3 linked regions of the Embleya scabrispora genome follow. The protein of the gene in region 3 interacts with the protein of the main gene of each other region in a pairwise test. Links are inferred from orthologs where the notes say so. Each region holds a gene or a part of one and is shown on either strand. Other genes may lie near its edges. The genes, in order: tsaE, B4N89_RS11040 and rlmB.

Evidence for each region.
Region 1: the proteins of rlmB (region 3) and tsaE interact in binary tests that used the Escherichia coli proteins (3 or more experiments, as listed by UniProt). The link is inferred for Embleya scabrispora from one-to-one orthologs.
Region 2: the proteins of rlmB (region 3) and B4N89_RS11040 interact in binary tests that used the Escherichia coli proteins (3 or more experiments, as listed by UniProt). The link is inferred for Embleya scabrispora from one-to-one orthologs.

What each region holds. Positions count from the first base shown.
Region 1 is NZ_MWQN01000001.1:2,538,399-2,549,246, forward strand. Bases 7,879-10,741 are described here. They hold tsaE (tRNA (adenosine(37)-N6)-threonylcarbamoyltransferase complex ATPase subunit type 1 TsaE), read right to left. Parts: upstream 9,638-10,741; coding sequence 9,119-9,637; downstream 7,879-9,118. Other genes in these bases: B4N89_RS11020 (transglycosylase domain-containing protein), read left to right, coding at 7,879-9,081; B4N89_RS11030 (alpha/beta fold hydrolase), read right to left, coding at 9,745-10,741. Outside these bases: groL (chaperonin GroEL), read right to left, coding at 1-136; co-chaperone GroES, read right to left, coding at 271-579; B4N89_RS10985 (class I SAM-dependent methyltransferase), read left to right, coding at 826-2,013; B4N89_RS10990 (polysaccharide deacetylase family protein), read right to left, coding at 2,042-2,932; B4N89_RS10995 (hypothetical protein), read right to left, coding at 3,229-3,504; tRNA (adenosine(37)-N6)-threonylcarbamoyltransferase complex transferase subunit TsaD, read right to left, coding at 3,507-4,550; rimI (ribosomal protein S18-alanine N-acetyltransferase), read right to left, coding at 4,543-5,031; tRNA (adenosine(37)-N6)-threonylcarbamoyltransferase complex dimerization subunit type 1 TsaB, read right to left, coding at 5,071-5,754; B4N89_RS11015 (L,D-transpeptidase family protein), read left to right, coding at 5,905-6,528; more of B4N89_RS11020, read left to right, coding at 6,784-7,878; more of B4N89_RS11030, read right to left, coding at 10,742-10,848. UniProt on the Escherichia coli protein: Required for the formation of a threonylcarbamoyl group on adenosine at position 37 (t(6)A37) in tRNAs that read codons beginning with adenine.
Region 2 is NZ_MWQN01000001.1:2,549,597-2,552,798, forward strand. Bases 238-3,202 are described here. They hold B4N89_RS11040 (NAD(P)H-hydrate dehydratase), read right to left. Parts: upstream 2,471-3,202; coding sequence 1,004-2,470; downstream 238-1,003. Other genes in these bases: alr (alanine racemase), read right to left, coding at 238-870; B4N89_RS11045 (holo-ACP synthase), read right to left, coding at 2,481-2,849; B4N89_RS11050 (EamA family transporter), read right to left, coding at 3,015-3,202. In the rest of the region: more of alr, read right to left, coding at 1-237. UniProt on the Escherichia coli protein: Bifunctional enzyme that catalyzes the epimerization of the S- and R-forms of NAD(P)HX and the dehydration of the S-form of NAD(P)HX at the expense of ADP, which is converted to AMP.
Region 3 is NZ_MWQN01000001.1:2,904,083-2,915,038, reverse strand. What follows is about bases 4,120-7,090. They hold rlmB (23S rRNA (guanosine(2251)-2'-O)-methyltransferase RlmB), read left to right. Parts: upstream 4,120-5,100; coding sequence 5,101-6,081; downstream 6,082-7,090. Other genes in these bases: cysS (cysteine--tRNA ligase), read left to right, coding at 4,120-4,946. Outside these bases: B4N89_RS12785 (response regulator transcription factor), read left to right, coding at 1-449; B4N89_RS49755 (hypothetical protein), read right to left, coding at 567-1,232; B4N89_RS12775 (CarD family transcriptional regulator), read left to right, coding at 1,617-2,099; ispF (2-C-methyl-D-erythritol 2,4-cyclodiphosphate synthase), read left to right, coding at 2,958-3,461; more of cysS, read left to right, coding at 3,537-4,119; B4N89_RS12750 (TQO small subunit DoxD), read left to right, coding at 7,835-9,133; B4N89_RS12745 (PPOX class F420-dependent oxidoreductase), read right to left, coding at 9,292-9,723; B4N89_RS12740 (ABC transporter ATP-binding protein), read right to left, coding at 9,814-10,923. UniProt on the Escherichia coli protein: Specifically methylates the ribose of guanosine 2251 in 23S rRNA.

The sequences.
Region 1 (10,848 bases), 360 kb from region 3 along the record:
GGGCACCGAACTTCTTGTCGATCACGACGTTGCGGCCCTTGGGGCCGAGCGTGACCTTGACGGTGTCGGCCAGCGCGTTGACGCCGCGCTCCAGCGACCGCCGGGCCTTCTCGTCGAACTGGAGGATCTTCGCCATGAGGGTCTTCGTCCTTAAAGGTTGCTTTTCGACGTCGTACAACCGACTCCGCCCCGGGTCCACCGGCCGCGAGGGCAGGGCGATCCGGGGCGGGGTCGTCGAACCGTCACCGGTTCCGGCGCGTCAGCGCGATGTCACTTCTCGATGATCGCGAGCACGTCGCGGGCCGAGAGAACGAGGTATTCCTCGCCGTTGTACTTCACCTCGGTGCCGCCGTACTTGCTGTACAGCACGGTGTCACCGACGGCGACGTCGAGCGGCAGACGCTGACCGTCCTCGAAACGACCCGGGCCCACGGCCAGGACGACGCCCTCCTGGGGCTTCTCCTTGGCGGTGTCCGGGATCACGAGACCCGACGCGGTGGTCTGCTCGGCCTCAAGCGTCTGAACCACGATGCGGTCCTCGAGCGGCTTGATGGCAACCTTGGTGTTGGCGGTCGTCACGATGCGACCTCCCCCTTCGGAGATCTCACGGAAAAATGTCTGTCGGCGAGCGGGACAGATCCGTCGTCGCGGGTGCCGGACCTGCTCGTATCGCACTGGCACACTCATGGGGAGAGTGCCAGCACAGACACTAGGTGGCGGTTAGCACTCCGTCAACCAGAGTGCCAGATTCAGCGCGTCGCGAGCGTTCTTCATACCGGTGGGCCGCGGATCGGTGGGGGTGGGGCGCTCGGCGAGAATGGCCGTGTGCACACCGACGCCATCGAAGCCCTCGCCGCGCTGCTGACCGACGAGGGCCGCTCCCTGCTCGATCTGCTGGCCGATCACGACGCCGCGCACGAGTTGTCGCTGGCCACCCGGTTGCGTCGGGAACATCCGCCGGAGTTGATCGCCGCCGCGCTCACCCAGTCCCGGTTGCGGCAGCGCGGCCGGGCCAAGTTCGGAGCGGACGCGGACCGGATGTTCTTCACGCCCAACGGCCTGGAGCAGTCCACCCGGACCTCGGTGGCCGACCACCGGGCCGCCCGGCTGGCCGCGGCCGGCGTCCGCCGGGCGATTGACCTGTGCTGCGGCATCGGCGGCGACGCCCTCGCGCTGGCCCGCGCCGGGATCGCGGTGCACGCGGTCGATCTCGATCCGCCGACCTGCGCGGTGGTCCGGGCCAACGCCGACGCGCTGGGCCTGGCCGACCTGCTCACGGTCGAGTGCGCGGACGCGACCGAGGTGAACCCGTCCGGCTACGACGCGGCGCTGATCGACCCGGCCCGGCGTACCGCCCGCGGCCGCACCTTCGACCCCGAGTCGTACGCGCCGCCCTTCTCGTTCCTGACCACCCTCGCCGCCCGTGTCCCCGCCGGCGCGGCCAAGGTGGCCCCCGGCATCCCGCACGAGATCGTGCCCGCCGGCATGGAGGCGGAGTGGGTCTCCGACCGCGGCGACGTCAAGGAGGCGGTGTTGTGGTGGGGCGGGCTCGCCCGGGCCGGCCTGCGGGCCACCCTGCTGCCCGGCGGCGCCGAACTGACCTCGGGGTCGGTCCGGCAGGCGCCGGTGGGCCCGATGCGCCGCTACCTCTACGAGCCGGACGGTGCGGTGATCCGGGCCCATCTGGTGTCCGAGGTCGCCGAGTCGGTGAACGGCAACCTGGTGGACGAGACGATCGCCTACCTGACCTCGGACCGGCTGGTGGCCACCGCGTTCGCGAGCGTGTACGAGATCACCGACGTGTTGCCGTTCAACCTCAAGCGGCTCAAGGCCCTGTTGCGCGAGCGCGGCGTCGGCACCCTGACGGTCAAGAAGCGCGGCTCGGCGGTCGAGCCGGAGGAGGTCCGCCGCCGAGTCCGCCCCACCGGCCCGAACGCGGCCACGGTGCTGCTGACCCGGGTGGCGGGCGCGCCCACGATGCTGATCGGTCGTCCGGTGTCCGGCACCGGATGACCCGGGCCCGGCCGAGGCGCTCCTCGGCTCAGCCGATGTAGTCCTCCAGGCGCGCGATCGTGAAGCCCTGGGCCTGGATCTTGCGCAGCATGTTGCCGAACATCTCGGTCATCGTGGTGCCCTTGAGCTCACTCGGGCCGCGGAAGTGGGCCAGGATGATGTCGCCCGGGTGCAGCTTCTTCTCCCCCACGTACTGCATGTCGTTGATCTGCATCGACTCCTGCCACTTGACGATCGCGCCGATCCCGCCGCAACCGCCGGCCACCGTCTGCGTGGTCGCGTTCCAGTTGCCGTAGGGCGGCCGGAACAGCGTCGGGCGTTTGCCGTACAGCTCGCCGAGCCGGTCCTGTTGGCCGCAGATCTGGTGCTTTTGCGCGTCGGCGCCCAGGGTCTTCAGATCGGGGTGGGAGAGCGTGTGGTTCTGCACGGTGGCGCCGAGGTCCTGGAGCTTGCGGAAGTATTCCGGGTCCTGGCGCACGTAGGTGTCGTTGAGGAACATCGCCACCGGGATGCGCAGGTCCCGCATCATGTCCAGGAACTTGGGGTCCTTCTCCGCGCCGTCGTCGATCGTGATGAACACGATCTTTTCCTGCGTGGGGATCTTCTCCACCATCGGCGGCTTGGGCCCGCCCCCCTTGATCGGCTTGTCCGCGGGCGGGGCGGGCGGCGCGGCGAACGGCTTCAGGTTCCACTTCGCGGCGAGGGCGGCGGGGTCGGCGCCGGGGGTGTCCGGCTTGGCCGCGGGCGCCGGTTTGGCGGCGGTGGTCGAGGTGCCGCCGGAGGGTGCCCGCGTGGCCTCGACCGACGACGTGCCGTCGGATCCGCCGCAGCCGGTCAGCGCGAGCAGCAGCACGCCGGCCAGGCCGACGCCGGCCGAGGCGAAGACGCCTCGCCGCTTTTGTACCGTTCCATGCACCACTGTCGCCGGCCCTTCCGTCGCCTGGACCGTTCGCCCGATCCACCCGCGCCCACGCTACGCGGGGCGGCGGCCTGTCACGGTCCGGACAAGCCCTGTTCAAGGGACTGTCGAAGAACTGTTGAGCGGCCGATGAGCTGGGCACACTCCCGGCAAGGCCAATGGCACGTGCGGCGGCGCGCAGCCATCAGCCAAGGCACTCGACCCGCGTCCGGCTTGCGAATGGCCTCCTCGTCGGACGCGGGTCGAGTGTTGCGCGGACGAGGCGGGACCGGGGGCGCGACCGGGGGCGGGGCCTTTCAGGGCCCGACGCTGAGCCGTTCGAAATTCCAGGTGTGCGGCGGCCGGGCGACCAGGGCGGTCGGCGGCTCGGGCAGCGCCACCGGCGGGCCGGTCCACAGCGCGATCACCACCACGCGGTCCCCGTCGGGTCCGTCCGGGGCGGCGAACACCTCGATCCGCTCCAGGCCGGGCGCGTCGACCACGGTGGGCAGCGCCGCCTCGTGCACCCACGCGGCCAGCGCCGAACCGTCGCCGGGCTCGGTCCTGGCCTCCCACATCGCCGCGATCGCCATGGTCAGGACACCGCCTGCGAGACGGTGACCGGCATCGACGAGTCGGCCGGGATGGACAGCGTGGAGGGGGCCCGGCCGCGGGCGACCATCTCGGCGCCCAGCGCGGCGACCATCGCGCCGTTGTCGGTGCACAGGCCCGGTCGCGGCACGCGCAGCACGATCCCGGCCGCGTCGCAGCGCTCCCGCGCCAGCGCCCGCAGGCGGGTGTTGGCGGACACGCCGCCGCCCATCATCAGGTGCTCGACGCCGTTCTCCTTGCAGGCCCGGATCGCCTTGCGGGTGAGCACGTCGACCACCGCCTCCTGGAAGGAGGCCGCCACGTCGGCCACCGGCACGCTCTCCCCGGCCCGCTGCCGGGCCTCGACCCAGCGCGCGACCGAGGTCTTGAGGCCGGAGAAGGAGAAGTCGAACGGCGCGTCGCGCGGACCGGTCAGCCCGCGCGGGAAGGCGATCGCGGCGCGGTCGCCTTCCCGCGCCCACCGATCGATCACCGGCCCGCCCGGGAAGCCGAGTCCGAGCACCCGCGCGACCTTGTCGAACGCCTCGCCCGCCGCGTCGTCGATGGTCGACCCCAGCGGGCGCACGTCGGAGGTGATGTCGGGCACGAGCAGCAGCGAGGAGTGCCCGCCGGAGACCAGCAGCGCCATGCACGGCTCGGGCAGTCTGCCGTGCTCCAGCTGGTCCACGCACACGTGCGAGGCCAGGTGGTTGACGCCGTACAGCGGCTTGTCGAGGGCGACCGCGTAGCCCTTGGCAGCGGCGACGCCGACCAGCAGCGCGCCCGCCAGGCCGGGTCCCGAGGTGACCGCGATCGCGTCGATGTCGCCCATCGTGACGCCCGCGTCGGCGAGCGCGCGCCGCACCGTCGGCACCATCGCCTCCAGGTGCGCGCGACTGGCGACCTCGGGCACCACACCGCCGAACCGGGCGTGTTCGTCGACGCTGGAGGCGACCGCGTCGGCGAGCAGCGTGGTGCCGCGCACGATGCCGATGCCAGTCTCGTCGCACGAGGTCTCGATGCCCAGGACGAGTGGTTCGTCAGCCACCGGTGGCCGTTCCTTCCCGACGTTCCTTCAGATCGCAGCGCATCACCAACGCGTCCACGTTGGCGGGCTGGTAGTAGCCCCGGCGCACGCCGATCCCCTTGAAGCCGAAGCGCTCGTACAGCGCCTGCGCGCGGGCGTTGTCCACCCGCACCTCGAGCAGTACGTCCCGGCAGCCGCGGGCCACGGCCAGGTCGAGCAGTTCGGTCAACAGCAGCGCGCCCAGGCCCGTGCCCCACCGATCGCGACGCACCCCGATGGTCTGCACGTCGCCCTCGTCGCCGATCACCGCGAGCCCGGCATATCCCGCCAGGCCGCCGGTCTCGTCCTCGGCGACCACGTAGTGCCGCATCTCGGGCTCCGACAACTCGGACCAGAACATGCCCGCCGACCACGCGTCCTCGGCGAACAACTCGTGTTCGAGTCGCATCACGGCCTCGATGTCCCACCATCGCATCCGCCGCAGGCGAGACCCGAATTCCATGCGGGAAGTCTAGGGCCTGCCCGGCGGATCCCGGCGGGGCTACGCCCCGGGCGGGGGCCCCGCGGGGGTGACGGCCTTGTAGCCGGCGGGGACCTGGGCGTCGGGGCGGCGCAGGTAGAGGGGCTCCGGCGGGAGCAGGGCGAGGCCGGCGGTCAGGCGTTCGACGGCGAACGCCGCGAGTGCGGCGGCGTCCGGGTGTTCGGGGCCGCGCACGTCCGCGAACGAGTCCGGGTACAGCGCGGCGCCCGCGCCGACGGCGGGCAGCGCGGTGACGGTCGCGGCCAGGTCGCCGGCGCGGTCCACCGACGGTCCCTCGACGCGCGTGTGGGCGTCGTCGTACCGCGCCCAGTAGACCTCCTTGCGGCGCGCGTCGGTCGCGGCCGTGAACGGCCCGGCGACGGTGGCGTCGCGGCCGGCGGCGTACGCGAGCGCGTCCAGGGTGCAGACGCCGTGCACGGGGATGCCGAGCGCGTCGCCCAGCGCGAGCGCGGTCACGATGCCCACCCGCAGGCCGGTGTACGGCCCGGGGCCGACGCCGACCGCGATGTCGGTGAGCTCGGCGCGGGTGCGTCCCGCCGCCCGGAGCACGTCGACGATCCCGGGCGCGAGCAACTCGCCCTGCCGGCGCGCGTCGATCCGGGTGGAACCGGCGAGCACGCGGGAATCGTCGTGGAGGGCGACCGTGACGGCCGGGGTGGCGGTGTCGAAGGCGAGCAGCAGCACGGCACCAGGCTACCGACCGCGCGGCGCGGGCCCGCCCGCCGCCGCCTCCCGGGACGCGTTCGCGAGGAAAAGCCGACCCGGCTCCGACGCGGGGACACCGGCTGCCGGCACCATGGAGGCCGACACACGGCGGAAGAGGGACCCAAGGCAATGGCGAAGCGGCTCAACCCGGGCGTGGCCGTCGCGGGCATCACCATCGCCGCGCTGGTCGGCGTCGGCTTCCTCGCGGTCCAGGCGGCGAACTCCGCACCGGAGAATCGGGGGATAGCGCGCACGAGCACCCCGACCCCCTCCGGCGCCTCCGGGGCGCCCGTGGCGCCGGTCTACGTCCCGCCCGCGGTGCCCGCCAACTCCGGCACCGGCAAGCGGGTCGTCTACTCGCTCAAGGACAGCCACGTCTGGCTGGTCGACGAGGCCGAGCGCATGTTGCGCGAGTATCCGGTGGCCGCCGCGCCGATCAAGCCGCAGCCGGGCACGTTCCAGGTGACGCTGAAGAAGGAGGAGGCGCAGACCGGCAGCGACGGCCTGCGGATCACCTACTCCGTGCGCTTCGGCGCGGTGCAGGGCGTGCCGCTCGGCTTCGCGGCCACGGACACCCCGCTGGAGCAGATCGACGGCGGCGCCAAGCCCGGCCCCTCCCCCACCGGCACCGCCCGTCCGCGCACCTCCGCACCGCCCGCCAAGCAGAGCGCGGGCATCCGCTCGAAGCCGGACGACGGCGTCGCGCTGTGGAACTTCGCCCCGGTCGGCACACCCGTCATCGTGGTGCCCTGAGCCCCGGTCGCGACGCGCCGGGCCCAGGCGGCGGTGCCCTGGGCCCCGCCGCGGTGCCCTGGGCCCCGCCGCGGTGCCCTGAACCGTTCGGGCCCGCCACGCCACGCCCACCATTGTCCGATTCGGCGGCCTTTCTTCGGCTTTGCCCACATATCATCGGGACGATGATCCCTCCGGTCACACCGGCCCCACCGGGCGCACGCGGGCGGCCGGTGGGGCCGTCAGGGCAATGGCACCGAGGAACAGGTGGGCGGCGTGGCGCACGACTCCTCCGGTCCGAGCGGTCCCGGTGACGTCCAGGGGCCGACTCCCCGGCGCAGGCTGTTCGACTATCCCCGGAGCAATCGCCGGGGTCCGCGCCGTTGGCTGCCCTCGTTCAAGCACCTGCTCACCCTGCTGCTCCTGGCGCTCTCCGGCCTGTTCGCCGCCGTGGGCCTGGTCTACGCGATCACCCCGGTTCCCGAGACGGTCAACGCGCAGGCCCGGCAGGAGAGCAACGTCTGGAACTGGAGCGACGGCACCGAGATCACCCGCACCGGCGCCACCAACCGGCAGGCGGTGCCGCTGGCCGCGATCCCGATCGACGTGCAACACGCGGTGCTCGCCGCCGAGGACCGCTCGTTCTACTCGAACTCCGGGGTCTCGATCACCGGCACCGTCCGCGCCCTGCTGAGCAATCTCGCCGGCGGCGGAGGCGGCCTCCAGGGCGGCTCGACGATCACCCAGCAGTACGTCAAGAACGTCTATCTCACCCAGGAACAGACCCTCGGCCGCAAGTTCAAGGAAGCGATCATCGCGGTCAAGCTCGACCGCACCGTGCCCAAGGACGACATCCTCACCGGCTACCTCAACAGCGTGTACTTCGGGCGCGGCGCCTACGGCGTCGAGGCCGCCGCCCAGGCGTACTACGGCGTGGACGTCGGGCAGCTCACCGTCGAACAGGGCGCCTACCTCGCGGTGTTGCTCAACGCGCCGAGCGCCAACGACGTGCGCAACGCGGGCGAGTCGGGGCGGCGGCGCATCCTCGCCCGGTGGAACTACGTGCTCGACGGCATGGTCAAGGAGAAGTGGCTGACCCCCGAGCGGCGCGCCGGCATCGTCTTCCCGGAGCCGGTCGATCCTCGCCCGGCGGCCAACCTGGCCGGGGTCAACGGCTACCTGGTCGAGATGGCCAAGCGCTACCTGCTCGACCACAAGGTGGTCGACGAGGTCCGGCTCGACGCGGGCGGCTACGCGATCACCACCACGTTCGACAGGCACAAGACCGAGACGCTGTACAAGACCGTCCAGGACCAACTCGCCCAGTCGCTCGACCCCGCCGACCGCTCCGTCGACGTCGGGGTGCGGGTGGCCGCCGCGTCCGTGGAGCCCGCCACCGGGCGCATCGTCGCGGTCTACGGCGGCCCGAACTACGTCAAACAGTTCGTCAACGACGCCACCCGCCGCGATGTACAGGTCGGCTCCACGTTCAAGCCGTTCGTGCTCGCCGCCGGACTGCGCGACGGCGCGCAGGGCCCGGACGGCAGACGGGTCCGGATCACCCCGGCCACGGTCTACAACGGCAACGACAACGTGGTGATCCGCTATCCGAACGGCAAGCCGGTGATCGAGAACGGGGTCCCGTGGCAACCCGGCAACGAGGACGGGGCGAGCTACGGGCAGATCACCCTGGCCCGGGCCATGGACCGGTCGGTGAACACCGCCTACACCCAACTCGGCATGGACGTGGGCGCCGATCGGGTGGTGCGGGCCGCGGTGGACGCGGGACTGCCCGCGACCACGCCGGGATTGCGCCCCGTACCGTCCGTCTCGCTGGGCACCTCCACACCCAGTGCCCTGGACATGGCCTCGGCCTACGCCACCTTCGCCGCCGAGGGCAAGCAGCACGACGCGTACCCGGTGGACCGGCTCAGCCGCGGCGGCGACACGATCGACCTGCCGGACCACGACGCCAAGGACGCCTACGACAGCCGGCAGGCGGACGCGGTCACCCGGGTGTTGCGCGGCGTCGTGGACGACGGCACCGGATTTCGCGCGCAGGCGCTGAACCGCCCGGCGGCGGGCAAGACCGGCACCACCGACGACAACCGTTCGGCCTGGTTCGTCGGGTACACCCCGGACCTGGCCACCTCGATGGGCATGTTCCGCGAGGACGCCGGCACGCACGCGTTCCTGTCCCTGTCCGGGGTCGCCGGGTTGGCCCGGGTGGACGGCGGCAACCTGCCGACCCGGATGTGGACGACCTACATGCGCGCCGCGCTCGCCGGCGCCGGCGTCGCCGACTTCCCGGAGGACACCGAGGGCGGCCTCGGCGGTCCCGACACCGCTCTGGTGCCGCCGAGCACCGGTACGCCGCCGCCCGGCACGGCGCCTTCGACGACGGCGCCCGCGAGCAGCGCGCCGCCGACCACCACCGCGCCGACCACCGCGGCGCCGACCGGCACCTCCTCGCCGGGTGCGACCACCGGCGGCGGAGCGACCACGCGCCCGCCGAGCCGGTCCCCGAACCCGCCCGAGACGCCCGCCTCCCAGTCCCCGGGAGCGGGCACCTGACGGGGGCCTGTCCGGCGGATCGCGCCGGCGCCGGGCGTCAGCCCGCCAACCCGTCCAGGTCGGCGCCGGCCCAGCGGGCCCCGATCCCGGTCACCCGGATCGTGCGCACCTCGTCGCCGGCGAAGTCGCCCGCGCTCGCCGCGAGCGGGTCGGCCTCGGCGTGGTCACGGTCGATGGCCACCTCCAGGCGGTCCTCGGTCAGGTCCTCGACCATGCCCTCGCCCCACTCCACGACGGTCACCGACTCGTCGAGCGAGGCGTCGAGGTCGAGGCCGTCGATCTCCGCGGTGACGTCGGCGGAGCCGCCGAGTCGATAGGCGTCGACGTGCACCAGGGCCGGGCCGCCGACCTCGGACGGATGTACGCGGGCGATCACGAACGTCGGCGAGGTCACCGCGCCGCGCACGCCCAGGCCCGTCCCGATGCCCTGGGTCAGGGTCGTCTTGCCCGCGCCCAGGCCGCCGGACAACACCAGCAGGTCGCCCGCCCGCAACACCTTCGCCAACCGGGCGCCCAGCGCGCGCGTGTCCGCGCCGCCGGCGACCGTCACGGTCACACTTCGCACCACTTCAGCACTCCCACCACGCCGGTCCGTCGGCCCGAACCGCCTCGGACCCCACCGTCGTCCCGAATCCGCCCGCGGCTCGGGACCCCTGCACGGGATCACTCTCCGTCAGGATCCCGACCCGCGTCGAATCCGACCGGTGCGGACGATTCGCCGCGCCCGCGCCCACCGGATTTCCCGACGCGCCCACCGGGCGCGCTCGTGGCACGCGCGAGCAGCCCGCGCAGCGCCGCGTTCACCACCTCCGGATGCTCCAGCGGGGTCAGGTGTCCGGAGTCCGGCACGATCAGCAACTCGGCACCGGGCAGCGCCTCCTTGATCGCCTCGCTGTGCGAGGCGGGCGCGATCAGGTCGCCCTCCCCGGCCACCACCAGCGTCTCCACCGATTCCAGCGCCGGCAGCGCGGCCAGCTTGTCGTGCGTCTCGAACGCGGGGAAGAACTCGGCGATCACGTCGATCGGCGTGCCCGAGATCATCCGGTCGGTGAACCGCACCAGGGTGGGGTCCACCTCCGAGTCGAAGGCGTATCGCTCGGTGAACAGGTACACCAGGTCGCGGGCCGCGCGCCGGCCCGCCTCCACCAGCGCGGCGCGCCGGCCGAGGGTACGCAGCAGCCCCGGCGCGATCCGGTGCACCAACCGGGCCCCGGCCGCCGGGATGCCCAGCGTCACCGTCGCCCAGCGGCCCGCCGACGTGTTCATCAGCGCGACGCCGATCACCCGCTCCCCGAACAGCTCGGGGTGCTGGTCGGCGAGCGCCATGATGGTCATCCCGCCCATCGAGTGGCCGAGCAGCACCAGGGGCCCCTCGGGCGCGAGCTCGCCGAGCACGGTGTACAGGTCGGCGCCGAGGTGGTCGATCGTCGAGGTCTCCGGCGCGCCGCGACCGGAGCGGCCGTGGCTGCGCTGGTCGTAGAACACCAGCCGGTATTCGTCGCGCAACGCGGCCCGCTGGTAGTGCCAGCAGTCCATGTCGAGGCAGTAGCCGTGGCACAACACCACCGTCACCGGGGCGTCGCGGTCGCCGTCCACCTCGGCGTACAACTCGACGCCGTCATCGGCGGTGATCAGGTGCGGCTCGCCGCGCAGCGTGCCGAACTCGGCGAGCGCGTCCAATTGGGCCTCGGTACGGCGGCGGAAGGCGCGGCCGACCGTCATGCGCTCTATCGCCACGCCCGCGGCGGCGCCCGCCGCGAGCACACC
Region 2 (3,202 bases), 360 kb from region 3 along the record:
GCGGGGGATGCCGTCGGCGTAACCGGTGGGGATCAGCGCGAGGTTGGTGTCCCTCGGCGCGATCCAGGCGTGCCCGTAGGAGACGCCGTGGCCGGCCGGCACCCGCTTGACCCCGGCCAGGTTCGCCGCCAGCGTCATCGCCGGGCGCAGGCCGAAGTCGGCCGGGCCGCCGACCTCGGGCACGGGCGAGAGGCCGTAGCCGGCCAGGCCGACCCGGACCAGGTCGAAGTGCGTGTCGGGCAGGAGCAGTGTGGCCGGCGAGTTGGCCATGTGCCGCACCTCGGGGGTGACCCCGCGGCCCTCGGCGTGGGCGAGCATCGCCACGAACTCGTCCAGTTGGGCCGGCACGGACGGATGTCCGGGCTCGTCGGCGCAGGCGAAGTGCGACCACAGGCCGACCACCTCGACCGAGCCGTCGGCCTCGGCCTTGAGCGCGGCGTCGACCAGGGCCGGCCAGTCGGCGGGCGTGCAGCCGTTGCGCCCCAGGCCGGTGTCCGCCTTCAGGTGCACGCGCGCCGGTCGCTCGGCCGCCCGGGCGGCCGCCACCACCTCGCGCAGCGCCCACGCTCCGCTCACCGAGATGTCCACGTCGGCGCGCACCGCGTCCTCGAAGGCGTCCCCCGGGGCCCACAGCCAGGTGAGCACCCGGCCGGTGTCGCCCGCCGCGCGCAGCGCCAGCGCCTCCTCGACCACGGCGGTGCCCAGCCAGGTCGCGCCGCCCGCGCGGGCCGCGCGGGCGCAGGGGACCATGCCGTGTCCGTAGGCGTTCGACTTGACCACGCTCATCACCGCCGCCGACCCCACCCGGGCCCGGATGGCCGCGATGTTGTCCCGAATCGCATCCAGATCGATCCGCGCTTCGGCACGCATGGGGCAGGTGGTCCTTCCGACGACGATCATCGAACACGAGTCCGGGGCGCGGTCCCGGCCGGCCGCCGGGCCCGGAAGATCCCCGAGCTCAAGACTCCCAGTGTGGCAGGCCCGAACCCGGGCGGCGTCCTCCTCACGTGCCGGTGACGTCCGCCCACACCCCGGGCAGCGCCCGGACCAGGTCCGGCGCGGTCACCGGGCCGGGCAGCGTCCGGGCGGCCAGTCCGTGCAGCCAGGCGGCCACCGAGCCGGCGTCCAGCGCGTCCAGACCGGCCGCGAGCAGCGCGCCGGCCAGGCCGGAGAGCACGTCGCCGCTGCCCGCGGTGGCCAGGCGCGGGGTGCCGGTGGGATTGACCCGGGCCCGGCCGTCGGGCGCGGCGATCACCGTGGTGGAGCCCTTGAGCAGGACCACGCAGCGGTACAGCGCGGCGAGCCGGCGCGCGTGCTCCAACCGCGCCGCCTCGATCCGCTCGCGGGTGACCTCGACGCCCGCGGCGGCGAACAGGCGCACCGCCTCGCCCGCGTGCGGGGTCAACAGCGCCGGGGCGGGCCGGGTGCCGGGGGCGGAGCGGGCGAGCAGGGTCAGGCCGTCCGCGTCCACCAGCACGGGCACCTCCGCGCCCAGCACGCTCGCGAAGCGCGCCTCGGCGTCCGGGTCGGTGTCCAGGCCGGGACCGACCACCCACGCCTGCACCCGGCCGGCCTCCGCCGGGGGCGCCTGGGTCGCCAGCGCCTCCGGGTGGGCCGCGAGCACCGGGCCGAGCACGGCGGCCGGCCCCGTGCAGCGGACCGCGCCGACCCCGCCGCGCACCGCCGCGCCGACCACCAGGACCGCCGCGCCCGGGTAGCGGGGCGAGCCCGCGGCCACGCCGAGCACACCGCGCGAATACTTGTCGCTCTCCCCCGAGGGGGTGGGCAGCAGCCGGGCCACGTCGTCGAGTTGCAGCACGGTCGGATTCGGCTCCGGCAGGTGCGGGCCGAGGCCGATGTCGACCAGGTGCACCACCCCCGCGTGGGCCGCGCCGGGGTCGATCAGCAGGCCCGGTTTGTGGGTGCCGAAGGTGACCGTCACATCGGCCCGTACCGCCGCGCCCGCGACCTCGCCGGTGTCCGCGTCCACCCCGCTGGGCACGTCGACCGCGACCACCATCGCCCCCGACACCCGGGCGAGCAGCGCGGCGGCCGTCGGTCGCAGTGCGCCCCGGCCGCCGATCCCGACGATGCCGTCCAGGACCAGGTCGGCCCGGCCGAGCAGGCCGGCGAGGCCCGGGCGGTCCGGGTCGACCGCGTCCAGCGCCCGTACGCCGGCCGCCCGGGCCCAGGCGAGGCCGGCCGCGTGGGCCCGGTCCGGGGCGAGCAGCAGGGCGTCCACGCGCGCGCCGCGCCGGGCCAGCATGCCGCCCGCGTACAGCGCGTCGCCGCCGTTGTCGCCGCTGCCCACCAGGAGCACCACGCGGGCGCCGTAGACCCGGTCGAGCAGGCGCACGCAGGTGCCGGCCAGCCCGGCCGCGGCGCGGCGCATCAGGGTGCCCTCGGGCAGCGTCGCGAGCAGCGCGGCCTCCGCGGCGCGTACCTGCTCGACCGTGTGTGCGGCGCGCATGGGCGACCCCCTAGCCCTCGGCGATGACGACAGCGGAAGCGATGCCCGCGTCGTGGCTGAGCGACACATGCCAGTGCATCACACCCAACTCGGCGGCGCGCGCGGCTACCGTGCCGGTGACGGCCAGCAGTGGGCGGCCGGAGTCCTCGGTGGTCACCTCGGCGTCCAGCCAGTGCAGTCCGCCGGGCGCGCCGAGCGCCTTGGCCAGTGCCTCCTTGGCGGCGAAGCGCGCGGCCAGCGAGGCGACCCCGCGGGGCTGTCCGGGACGCACGTTCCGCTCCGCCTCGGTGAACAGCCGATCGGCCAGTCCGGGCGTGCGCTCCAGCGACTGCCCGAAGCGTGCGATGTCCGCCACGTCGATACCCACACCGATGATCACGGCCCGAGCCTATTGCCGGGCACGGCGCCGAAGGACACACACCGACCCGGGCTCGGCGCACCGCGCGCCGACAACGCGGCCGGGCCGCATCCCCGGCGGGGACGCGGCCCGATCGGCTCGCGAAACGGTCCTGCGCGGTGCTCGTGGCGGCGTACCCCCGCCCGCTCAGGAGGCTTCGACAACCTCCGATGTGCGAGTCCGCCCGGCGATGGTGACCGGCGCCTCGACCCGCCGCACCGCGGGGGCGCGCCGGGGGGCCCGCTGACCCAGCACCATCGCGCCCAGGGCGATCACCAGGCCGAGCACCTGGAGCGGGGTCAGCGTCTGGCCCAGCACGATCAGGCCGGCGAGCG
Region 3 (10,956 bases):
TGACCGCCAAGGACAGCGAGGTCGACAAGGTGGTCGGGCTGGAGATCGGCGCCGACGACTACGTCACCAAGCCGTACTCGACCCGCGAGCTGATCGCCCGGATCCGTGCCGTGCTGCGCCGCCAGGGCGGGGTGGAGACGGACGAGCCGCGCGCGATCGAGGCGGGTCCGGTCCGGCTCGACGTCGAGGCACACCGGGTCACCGTGGAGGGTCGGCGGATCGATCTCCCGCTCAAGGAGTTCGACCTGCTCGAGGTGCTGCTGCGCAACGCGGGCCGGGTGCTCACCCGGATGCAGTTGATCGACCGGGTCTGGGGCGTCGGCTATGTGGGCGACACCAAGACGCTGGACGTACACGTGAAGCGGCTGCGAGCCAAGATCGAGCCGGACCCGGGCGCCCCGCGCTACCTGGTCACCGTGCGCGGTCTCGGGTACAAGTTCGAGCCCTGATCGGGCCGGGGCCGCTCCGGCCCCCCGTACGACGACGGCGCCCGCGCCGCCCCCGGTGTCCGGGAGGCGGCGCGGGCGCCGTCGTATGTGCCCGTGTCCCGCGTCGCGGGTACGGCGTCAGCCGCCGGCCGGGGCCGACGCGCTGTTGCGCGGGGTACCGGAGGCGCCGTTGCCGCCTGCCGGGGCCGTGGCGGGCGCGGTGTTCGGCGGCGCGGTGGTCGGCGCCGAGGAGGTCGGCGGCGCGGGCGGCGGCGGGGTGAAGGCCGGGGTCGGCTTCAGCTGCGCGAAGTAGCCCGATGGGGCGTGTACCGAGACGTCCAGCGAGGTCTCGCCGGCGGTGCCGAACGCGAAGGTCACCCGGCGGAACGAGCCGGCCTCGACCTTGGCGGCGTTCGGGAAGACCAGCGGACCGAGGTAGACGCGCCCCTGCGGGTCGTCGGCGGCCATTCCCTGGGGGCGGTCGACCAGGTACGCGGCGCCGCCGGCCGGGATGGTCAGCGGGCCGCCGAGGGCCTGTCCCGCGCCGTCGACCGTCACCTTGGTGATCGTCTCGGGGGCGGAGCCCTCGTTGAACAGCGCGCCACCGAGCGCGACCAGGTTCTTGCCCGGGTCGCTCGTCACCAGCTGGATGTTCTGGATCTTGAGCGAACCGAACGCCGTATTGGCCGTGTCGGGTTTGACCTTGCTGGTCTCGGCTTCCTTGCCACTGGCGCAGCCCGCGGCCAGGGGAAGGACGACGGCGACGGTGGCGGCGAGGGCGCCGCGTCGAAGGCTGCGGCTCACGGCGGCGGCATCTCCTTGAAGATCTCGGATCCTGGACCGGTCACGATGACCGGTGACAGCGTACTCAGGCCGGGAGGACGACTCGTACGCGGCTCACCGCGCCGAGCGGCGGCTTCGCCGGGGCGGAGTCGGCGGATGCCGCCGGGATCGGCCCGACTCCGGTGAGGCGGGTGGGACATATGGGTTGTGCGAGAGCGGCCGACGCACCCCCGGGACGCGTCGTTTGCCCCGTTTGTTCGAGTCCTACAGGTGTGGGGTTCCCTGTCCCAGCACGCCCACAGGCCGCTTGTCAAGCCCCGACTAAGGCCCTGACCTGCGGAAACGTCATTCAGTAGGGGCGTGTCCCGTGTTACCCTAGAAAGCCACGGAAGGGGTACCTGTCACATGACGTTCAAGGTTGGCGACACCGTGGTCTACCCCCATCACGGGGCCGCGCTGATCGAGGCGATCGAGCAGCGCACGATCAAGGGTGTGGACAAGACCTATTTGGTGTTGAAGGTCGCCCAGGGTGATTTGACCGTCCGCGTGCCTGCGGACAACGCGGAATTCGTCGGTGTTCGGGACGTGGTGGGCCAGGAAGGGCTCGACCGCGTCTTCGAGGTACTGCGTGCTCCGCACACCGAGGAACCGACGAACTGGTCACGACGTTACAAGGCGAACTTGGAAAAGCTCGCCTCCGGTGACGTTATCAAGGTCGCGGAGGTCGTGCGCGATCTATGGCGCCGCGAGCGTGACCGCGGCCTGTCGGCAGGCGAAAAGCGCATGCTGGCGAAGGCTCGGCAGATCTTGGTGAGCGAGTTGGCGCTCGCCGAGAACACGAACGAGGACAAGGCCGAGGCCATCCTCGACGAGGTCCTGGCTTCCTGAGCCGTAGGATCCGCCCGTCGATGACGGACGGATCCGCCGGTGCGGTGTCGGCGCCATGTGGCGTCGGCGCCCGGGTGGTTTGAGGGGACTTCGTTGAACACTGCGGTCCTTGTGCCCGCTGCAGGGCGTGGTGAACGGCTCGGTCCCGGTGCGCCCAAGGCGTTGCGTGAGCTTGGGGACATCCCGATGCTGGTGCACGCCGTCCGGTCGCTGCTGGCCGCCCGCGGGGTAACCGCGGTCGTGGTCGCCGCACCGCCGGACGGTGTCGCCGGTGTCCGGGAGCTTTTGCGTGCGCAACTGCCCGTGGAATCACCCGTGTGGGTGGTCGCGGGCGGTGCGACACGCCAGGAATCGGTACGGCTCGCCCTCGCGGCGGTGCCGGCCGATCACGACATCGTGCTCGTGCATGATGCCGCGCGTCCGTTCGTGCCGGCCCACGTGGTCGAGGCGGTGATCGCCGCCGTCGCCGACGGGGCCGACGCGGTGGTGCCCGCGTTGCCCGTGGTCGACACGGTCAAGGAGGTCGCCGCGGCGAACGGCGCGGAGACCGTGGTGCGCACGGTCGATCGATCGTTGTTGCGCGCCGTACAGACCCCCAGGGCTTTCGGCGGGCGGTATTGGCGCGTGCCCACGCCGAGGCCGACGGGTTCGGCGCCGAGGGCGCGACCGACGACGCCGGGATGGTCGAGCGCACCGGCGGCACGGTCGTGGTGGTGCCCGGTTCCGAAGAGGCGTTCAAGGTGACCCGGCCGTTCGACCTGTTGCTCGCCCGCGCGCTTTTGGAGCGCCGGGCGGAGCGGGCCGCGCAGGCGCGCGTCGACGGGGCGGACGGCGCCGCGGAGAGTTCGGAGATCGACGTTGTCCGGTGAGCACGCGGCTCGGGTGGTCCTGCCCCGTACCGGGATCGGGGTGGACGTCCACGCCTTCGAGGCGGGGCGCGAGTTGTGGGTGGCCGGGCTGTTCTGGCCCGGGGAGACCGGGTTGGCCGGGCACTCCGACGCCGACGTGGTCGCGCACGCCGCGTGCGACGCGTTGTTCTCGGCGGCGGGCATCGGCGATCTGGGCGCACACTTCGGCACCTCGCGGCCGCAGTGGTCCGGAGCGTCGGGGGTGACGCTGCTGACCGAGGCCGCGCGGCTGGTGCGCGCGGCCGGATTCGAGATCGGCAACATCGCGGTGCAGGTGATCGGGGTGCGGCCGAAGGTCGGGCGGCGGCGGGCCGAGGCGGAGGCCGCGCTGTCGGCCGCGGCCGGCGCGCCGGTGTCGGTGTCCGGGACCACCACCGACGGTCTGGGGCTGACCGGGCGGGCCGAGGGAGTGGCCGCGATCGCCACCGCGCTCGTGGTGCCGGTCGGGCGGTGACCGGGCGGCGACCCCCGGTGGAACCGAGGGATAACGGCGCACGCCGCGCCGTCCCGACGCTCTAAGCTTGCGCGTGTGAGCATGCGCCTGTACGACACCAGCACCCGCACGGTCCGGGACTTCGTGCCGCTTGTCGAGGGACAGGTCTCGATCTACTTGTGTGGTGCCACTGTGCAGGCACCTCCGCACATCGGGCACATCCGATCGGGGCTGAACTTCGACGTGCTGCGCCGGTGGTTCGCCCACCGCGGCAACGACGTCGTGTTCTGCCGCAATGTCACCGACATCGACGACAAGATCATCGCCAAGTCCTGCACGGAGGGCGTGCCCTACTGGCAGGTCGCGCAGACCAACGAGCGGGCCTTCGCCGACGCGTACACCGCGCTCGGCTGCCTGCCGTCGACCGTGGAGCCCCGGGCGACCGGGCACATCCCCGAGATGGTCGCGATGATCGACCGGCTGATCGCCACGGGGCACGCCTATCCGTCCGGTGGCGACGTGTACTTCGACGTCTCCTCGTTCCCGGCCTACGGGGCGCTGTCCGGCCAGAAGCCCGACGCGATGCGCGAGGCGGAGGACGCGGGCACGGGCGCGGCGGGCAAGCGGGACCGGCGCGACTTCGCGCTGTGGAAGGCGGCCAAGCCCGGCGAGCCGTCGTGGGAGACGCCGTGGGGACACGGTCGTCCGGGGTGGCACCTGGAGTGCTCCGCGATGGCGCACAAGTACCTGGGTGCGGCGTTCGACATCCACGGCGGCGGGCTGGATCTGGTGTTCCCGCACCACGAGAACGAGATCGCCCAGTCCAAGGCGGCGGGCGACGCGTTCGCCGCCTACTGGATGCACAACGCCTGGGTCACCCTCAGCGGTGAGAAGATGAGCAAGTCGCTCGGCAACTCGGTGCTCGTCTCCGAGATGCTCAAGCGCTGGTCGCCGCTGGTCCTGCGCTACTACCTGGCCACCCCGCACTACCGGTCGATGATCGAGTACAGCGAGGAGGCACTGCGCGAGGCCGAGGTCTCCTTCGGGCGGATCGAGGGCTTCCTGGAGCGGGCCGGCGAACAGACCGGGGCGATCGAGCCGACGGCCGACGTGCCGGCGGTGTTCGCCGCCGCGATGGACGACGACCTGGGTGTGCCGCAGGCGATGGCGGTCGTGCACAACACCGTGCGCGACGGCAACACCGCGCTGGCGGCGGGCGACAAGGACGCGGTGGTCCGGCACGCGGCCGACGTACGGGCGATGCTGGGCGTGCTCGGCATGGACCCGCTGTCGGAGCAGTGGACGGCGGGCGCCGCCGGCGGTCGCTCCGACGAGTTGCGCGGGGTGGTCGACCACCTGGTCAAGCTCGCCCTCGGGCAGCGCGAGGCGGCGCGGGCGCGCAAGGACTACGCGGCCGCCGACGCGGTCCGGGACAGCCTCACGGCGGCCGGGATCGTGGTGGAGGACACACCGCACGGGCCCCGGTGGACGCTGCACCGGGACTGAGTCGACAAGGGCCCGGAAGGGCCCGACGAGAACGCGCCGTACGGCCGGAACGCCACGAGGTGGCGGACCGGCCGTACGGTTGTAACGGCTGGAGCGGTTGCCCCTCGGGCGACCGGGGATCGCAACGTGAAGCAATCGAAGGGATGTACCCGTCATGGCCGGCAACACGGAGCGCCGTAACAAGCGCAACGAGGGAAGCAAGAAGGGGCCCTCGGTCGGTACTGGTGGGCACAGCCGCCGGGCGCTGAAGGGCAAGGGGCCGACACCGCCCGCGGAGATGCGCAAGGGGCACGCGAAGCAGCGCGCCGCCAACGCCGCGGCCAAGCGCAAGGCCGCCGCGCCCGCGGCCAGGCGTCCCGCGGGCGGGCGTCCCGGACGCGGCGGCAAGAGCGCGTCGGAGCTGGTCGCGGGCCGCAACTCGGTGCTCGAGGTGCTGCGCGCCGACGCGCCGGCGACGTCGCTGTTCATCGCGCAGTACATCGACAGCGACGACCGGGTGCGCGAGGCGATGAAGATCGCCAACACGCGGGGCATCCCGCTGATGGAGATCCCGCGTCCCGAGCTGGACCGGATGACCGACGGCGCGATCCACCAGGGCCTGGTGCTCCAGATGCCGCCGTACGAGTACGCCCACCCGGACGACCTCGTGGTGGAGGCGCACGACCGCGCCGAAACGCCCCTCGTCGTCGCGCTCGACAGCGTCACCGACCCGCGCAACCTCGGCGCGGTGATCCGCTCCGCGGCGGCCTTCGGCGGCCACGGCGTGGTCGTCCCCGAGCGCCGCGCGGCCGGCATGACCGCCGGCGCCTGGAAGTCCTCGGCAGGCGCGGCCTCCCGCATGCCGGTGGCCCGAGCAGCCAACCTCACCCGAGCCCTCGAGGCGTACAAGAAGGCCGGCCTGACCGTGGTCGGCCTGGCCGCCGACGGCGACATCACCCTGGACGAACTGGCCGCGGCCACGGACCCCCTGGTGGTGGTCGTCGGCTCCGAGGGCAAGGGCCTGGGCCGGTTGGTCCAGGAAACGTGCGACATCACGGTCCGAATCCCGATGGCCGGCGGCAACGAGTCCCTGAACGCGGGCGTGGCGGCAAGCATCGTGCTCTACGAGGTGGCCCGGAGGCGGGGAGCGAAGTAGGCAGGGAACCAGCCGACCGAGACGAGCGCTCGAGGCCGCCCGGGCCGGGCCCACTGGCCCCTCCCCGAGTGGGCCGGCTGTTTTCGGCGAGCGCTGCGCTTGTGGCTGCGGCCGGCCGGTCCGGGGTCTGTCCGAGTCGATGGTGGCCCGCCGCCGACGTTCGGGGCTCCGAGGCTCGGTCCTCTCTGCGAGACGGCTGCATCGCTCGGTGAAAACCGGCCGGCAGCGGCGGGCGGGGAGGGCGCTCGGGTCGAGTCCTCCGAGGAGGCTTCCCGGGTGGGTCGGGCGTTTGCGGTGGGCGGTGCGTGTGTGGCTGCGGCCGGCCGGTCCGGGGCTGGTCCGAGTCGATGATGGGCCGCCGCCGGCGTTCGGGGCTCCGAGACATCGGTCCCGGCGAGACGGGCGTGTTGCTCGGCGAAAACCGGCTGGCAACGGGGGGCAGGGAGAGCGCTCGGGTCGAGTCCCCCGGGGAGGCTTCCTGAGTGGGTCGGGCGTTTCCGGCGGGCGGTGGCATGTGGATGACGAAGGGTTGCGAAGCCGGATTGCGTGGGGTGCCGGAGCCTCAACGTGAGAGAAAACCGCAGGTCAGCGCCAGCGGCGGCGGTTTCGGGTGCCTCGGGATCCGGTTTCGACTCCCGCTGGGCACTTTCCGTCTCCTCGACGGCCTATGCGAGGTCACAGCGCTCCAAGCCGACCCCGACATGGCGATTTCGGTCTCCCCACGGGCGCTGAGGGGGTGGGTGCGCACGAAACCGGCACTCGACGCCCGACTTTTCACCCCGCCCCCACAAAACCGCAGGTCACCGAAGCTCGAAGCCCACAACCACCCATCGCGATCCGGTTTCGAGCCCGTACTCCTCTCCAAACACCCTCGAAGCGCCCCGGCCCACTCGGGAAGCCTCCCCGGGGGACTCGACCCGAGCGCCCTCCTCGCCCGCCGCTGCCGGCCGGTTTTCGCCGAGCCATACGCGCGTCTCGCGGAAAGCCCTGGGGCTTGGAGCCCCGAACGCCGGCGGCGGCCCATCACCGACTCGGACCAGCCCCGGACCGGCCGGCCCGCAGCCACAAACGCCACGTCCGCCGCAAACGCCCGGCCCACTCGGGAAGCCTCCTCGGAGGACTCGACCCGAGCGCCCTCCCCGCCCGCCGCTGCCGGCCGGTTTTCGCCGAGCCATACGCGCGTCTCGTCGAGAGCCCCGGGGCTCGGAGCTCCGAGCGCCGGCGGTGGCCCGCCATCGACTCGGACCAGCCCCGGACCGGCCGGCCCGCAGCCACAAACGCCACGTCCGGCGGAAACGCCCGGCCCACTCGGGAAGCCTCCCCGGGGGACTCGACCCGAGCGCCCGCCGCTGCCGGCCGGTTTTCGCCGAGCCATACGCGCGTCTCGTCGAGAGTCCCGGGGCTCGGAGCTCCGAGCGCCGGCGGTGGCCCGCCATCGACTCGGACCAGCCCCGGACCGGCCCGCCCGACCCAGGCGCAACGCCTGCCGAAAACGCCCGGCCCGCTCGAAGAGGCTTGCCGGTGGGGTCGGTTCGAGTGTTCTCTTGCGCCGCTGCCGGTGGTCGGAGGTTGTGTTGGGCAGCGTGGTTGTTTTGGTGGGAGGTCTGTGTTTCGGGGGGTTGTGGGCTTCCCGCTTGCGTTGCCGTGTTGGGGTGCGGGGCGGAGTGTAGCGGGAGGTTTGGGGGTTTGTGGGTTGCATGGGGTATTACGTGGTGGGCCGCATCCTTGGGGGGGCTTGGGCGGTTAGTGGTTCGTGGACACCAGATCGGAAGGCAGCTTCGGCGGTGCTGTCGGGCTGTTGCCCTCGCCCGCGGCGGTGCGTGATCCCGGCGATCCGGCGGCGGTCGCCACCCCCACGAAGACCCTGCGGGTGGTGATCGCCGGCCCCCGGATCGGCACCGCCCCCAAACCTGTGCCCGGGCCGCGTGACCGGGCGGACGACGACGCGACCACGCGGCTCCCGGTGATTCGTGACGACGGGTCCCGGCGGCGCGTGGCGCCTGCCCGGCGCGGTCCGGGGACGGATGTGCGTGAGCGGGACGGGACCGTCGCGGCGGCCACGCATGCGCGCCGAGGGAGTGTGCAGGCCGGCACCGTGTTGTTGCCGTTGCGGCTGTTCCTGGGCGGGGCGTTCCTGGTCGAGGGGCTGCGCAAGCTCTACGCGCCGGGCTTCCTGGATCCGGGGTCGAGCGACTCGTTCGGGCATCGCATCGGCGTGCTGCGTGACGGGAGTCTGTCGCCGTCGGTGATGGACCTGGCCGCCGACCACGCGATCGGGGCGGGCCTGTTGTTCGCCTTCGGCCAAGTGGTGGTCGGCTTCGCGGTGGTGCTCGGGTTGTGGACCCGGCTGGCCGGACTGCTCGGGATGTTGCTCTCGCTGGGCGTGCTGATCGCGGTGGGCACCGGCTCCTCGCCGTACCACGCGCCCTACCTGGTCTTCCTGGCGGCGTTCAGCCCGCTGGCCCTCGCGGGCGCGCCGATGTACTCGGCGGACGCGTGGTTGTCGCTGCGGACCTGGCGCGGTCCCATCGTCACCCCCGTCCGGGCCCGGCGGCGCAAGCTCGGCTACGGCTCGATGCTGGCGTTCGCCGGAGTCGGCGCGACGCTGCTCGCGGGCTCACTGCTCGGCGGCGGCCACCGGCACCCCGACGAGTCGGACACCGGCCGGATCGGCGAGCCGGGTCGGCCCGCCGGATCCTCGGCCCCGGTCGCCCCCGCCGCCGGACAGCCGGCCGGCGCGGTGCCCGGTCAGCCCCGACCGCCGGTGGTCGAACCCTCGGCGGCGGCCGGTCCGGTCAAGGAGGGCACCGCCGCGCAGACCACCCCGCGCGCGGCGACCACCCCGCAGCCGAGCGCCCGCGCCGGCACGGCCAAATCCACCCCGGCCGACGCCACGGACAGGAAGCCGGTTCCGGCCTCGGCCCCGGCCGCGTCCGGCCCCACGGGCTCGACGGGTTCGACGGGTTCGACGGGTTCGAACACCGGCGGCTCCGGTGGCTCCCCCAAGTCCAACGGCAGCGGTACCAAGCCCCTGGGCGGCCTGCTGGGCTGACCGCCCCTTGGGCATCGGGAGCCACCCGGCCACCCCCACGCCACCCACAGGACCCGCACGACATGTGCGGGTCCTGTGGCATGGCATACCGGATGTGCGGGCGGCGCGCGTTGCGGTCGTCGAAGACCTCCGCCGGCATGAACGCGCGAAAGGCCGGCTCAGCCCGTGATGTTCCGGTCCGCCACCACGTGGTGGATGTGCACGTGCACCACCTGCTCGCCCTTCACGGGCTCGCGCTCGACCACCTTGTCGGCGCCCATGTAGCGGGCGGCGATCCGGCTCGGCCAGACGCGCAGGTCGACCGGGTCGACGGAGAGTCGGGCCTCGCCCTCGACCACCACATAGGCGTACGGCGGCCGTTCGTCGTCCACGCACAGGCTCACGCGCGGATCGTTGGCGAGGTTGCGCCCCTTGACCGAGGACGCGAACGTGGTGAACACCAACTCCACCGTGTCGCCGCGATCGTCCAGGTCGAACCAGACCGGCGCCACGTGCGGCCGACCGTCGGGACGTACGGTGGCAAGTTTTCCGGTGCGCGGCGGCCCCGCCAACAAAAAGCCCCGCCACTCGGTCTCGGTCATACGCTCCATGGACCGAGTCTCACCCCTGACGGCCCCCCGGTCCGGGACGACACTCGCCGGCGGCGCCGTCGGGCGCCGCCGGCGAGTGTGCCGGATCGGTCAGTCGTGCAGTCGCTCGCCGCTCTTCGTGGAGAACAGGTGCGTCTCGCCCACCGTCGGGACCACGTGCAGGACCGAGCCCTTTTCCGGGACGCTGCGGCCCGGGACGCGGACGACCAGGGGCTTTTCCGTGCCGTCGAGGGTGACCGAGCCGTAGACGAAGGCGTCGGAGCCGAGTTCCTCGACCACGTCGACGGAGACCGCGAGGCCCTTGCCGCCCTTGCTCAGGCCCTCGGCCGAGTTGATCTTCAGGTGCTCGGGGCGCACGCCCAGGGTCACCTTGGCCGCGCCCTCGGCCACCGCCGCCTCGCGGGCCTCGCGCGAGACCGGGACGACCGCGTCGCCGAAGCGGATGCCGTCCTCGGCCAGGTCGACCTCGATCAGGTTCATCGCGGGCGAGCCGATGAAGCCGGCCACGAACACGTTGGCCGGGCGGTCGTACATGTTGCGCGGGGTGTCCACCTGCTGGAGCAGGCCGTCCTTGAGCACCGCCACGCGGTCGCCCATGGTCATCGCCTCGACTTGGTCGTGCGTGACGTAGACGGTGGTGATGCCCAGGCGGCGCTGGAGGCCGGCGATCTGGGTGCGGGTCTGGACACGGAGCTTGGCGTCGAGGTTGGACAGCGGCTCGTCCATCAGGAAGACCTGGGGCTCGCGGACGATCGCACGGCCCATCGCGACACGCTGGCGCTGACCGCCGGAGAGGGCCTTCGGCTTGCGGTCCAGGTATTCGGTGAGGTCGAGGATCTTCGCGGCCTCTTCGACCTTGGCCCGGATCTGCTTCTTGTCGACGCCCGCGATCTTCAGCGCGAAGCCCATGTTCTCGGCGACCGTCATGTGCGGGTAGAGCGCGTAGTTCTGGAACACCATCGCGATGTCGCGGTCCTTGGGCTCCAGGTTGGTGACCTCGCGGTCGCCGATGTGGATCGAGCCGCCGGTGACCTCCTCGAGACCCGCGAGCATGCGCAGGGAGGTGGATTTGCCGCAACCGGAGGGGCCGACCAGGACCAGGAACTCGCCGTCCGCGATCTCCAGGTCGAGCGCGTTGACGGACGGGCGCTCGGCGCCCTTGTAGGTACAGGTCGCCTGCTTGTAGCTGACCGTGGCCATGGTGATGTGTCCTTCCACCGGCAGGAACGTGCC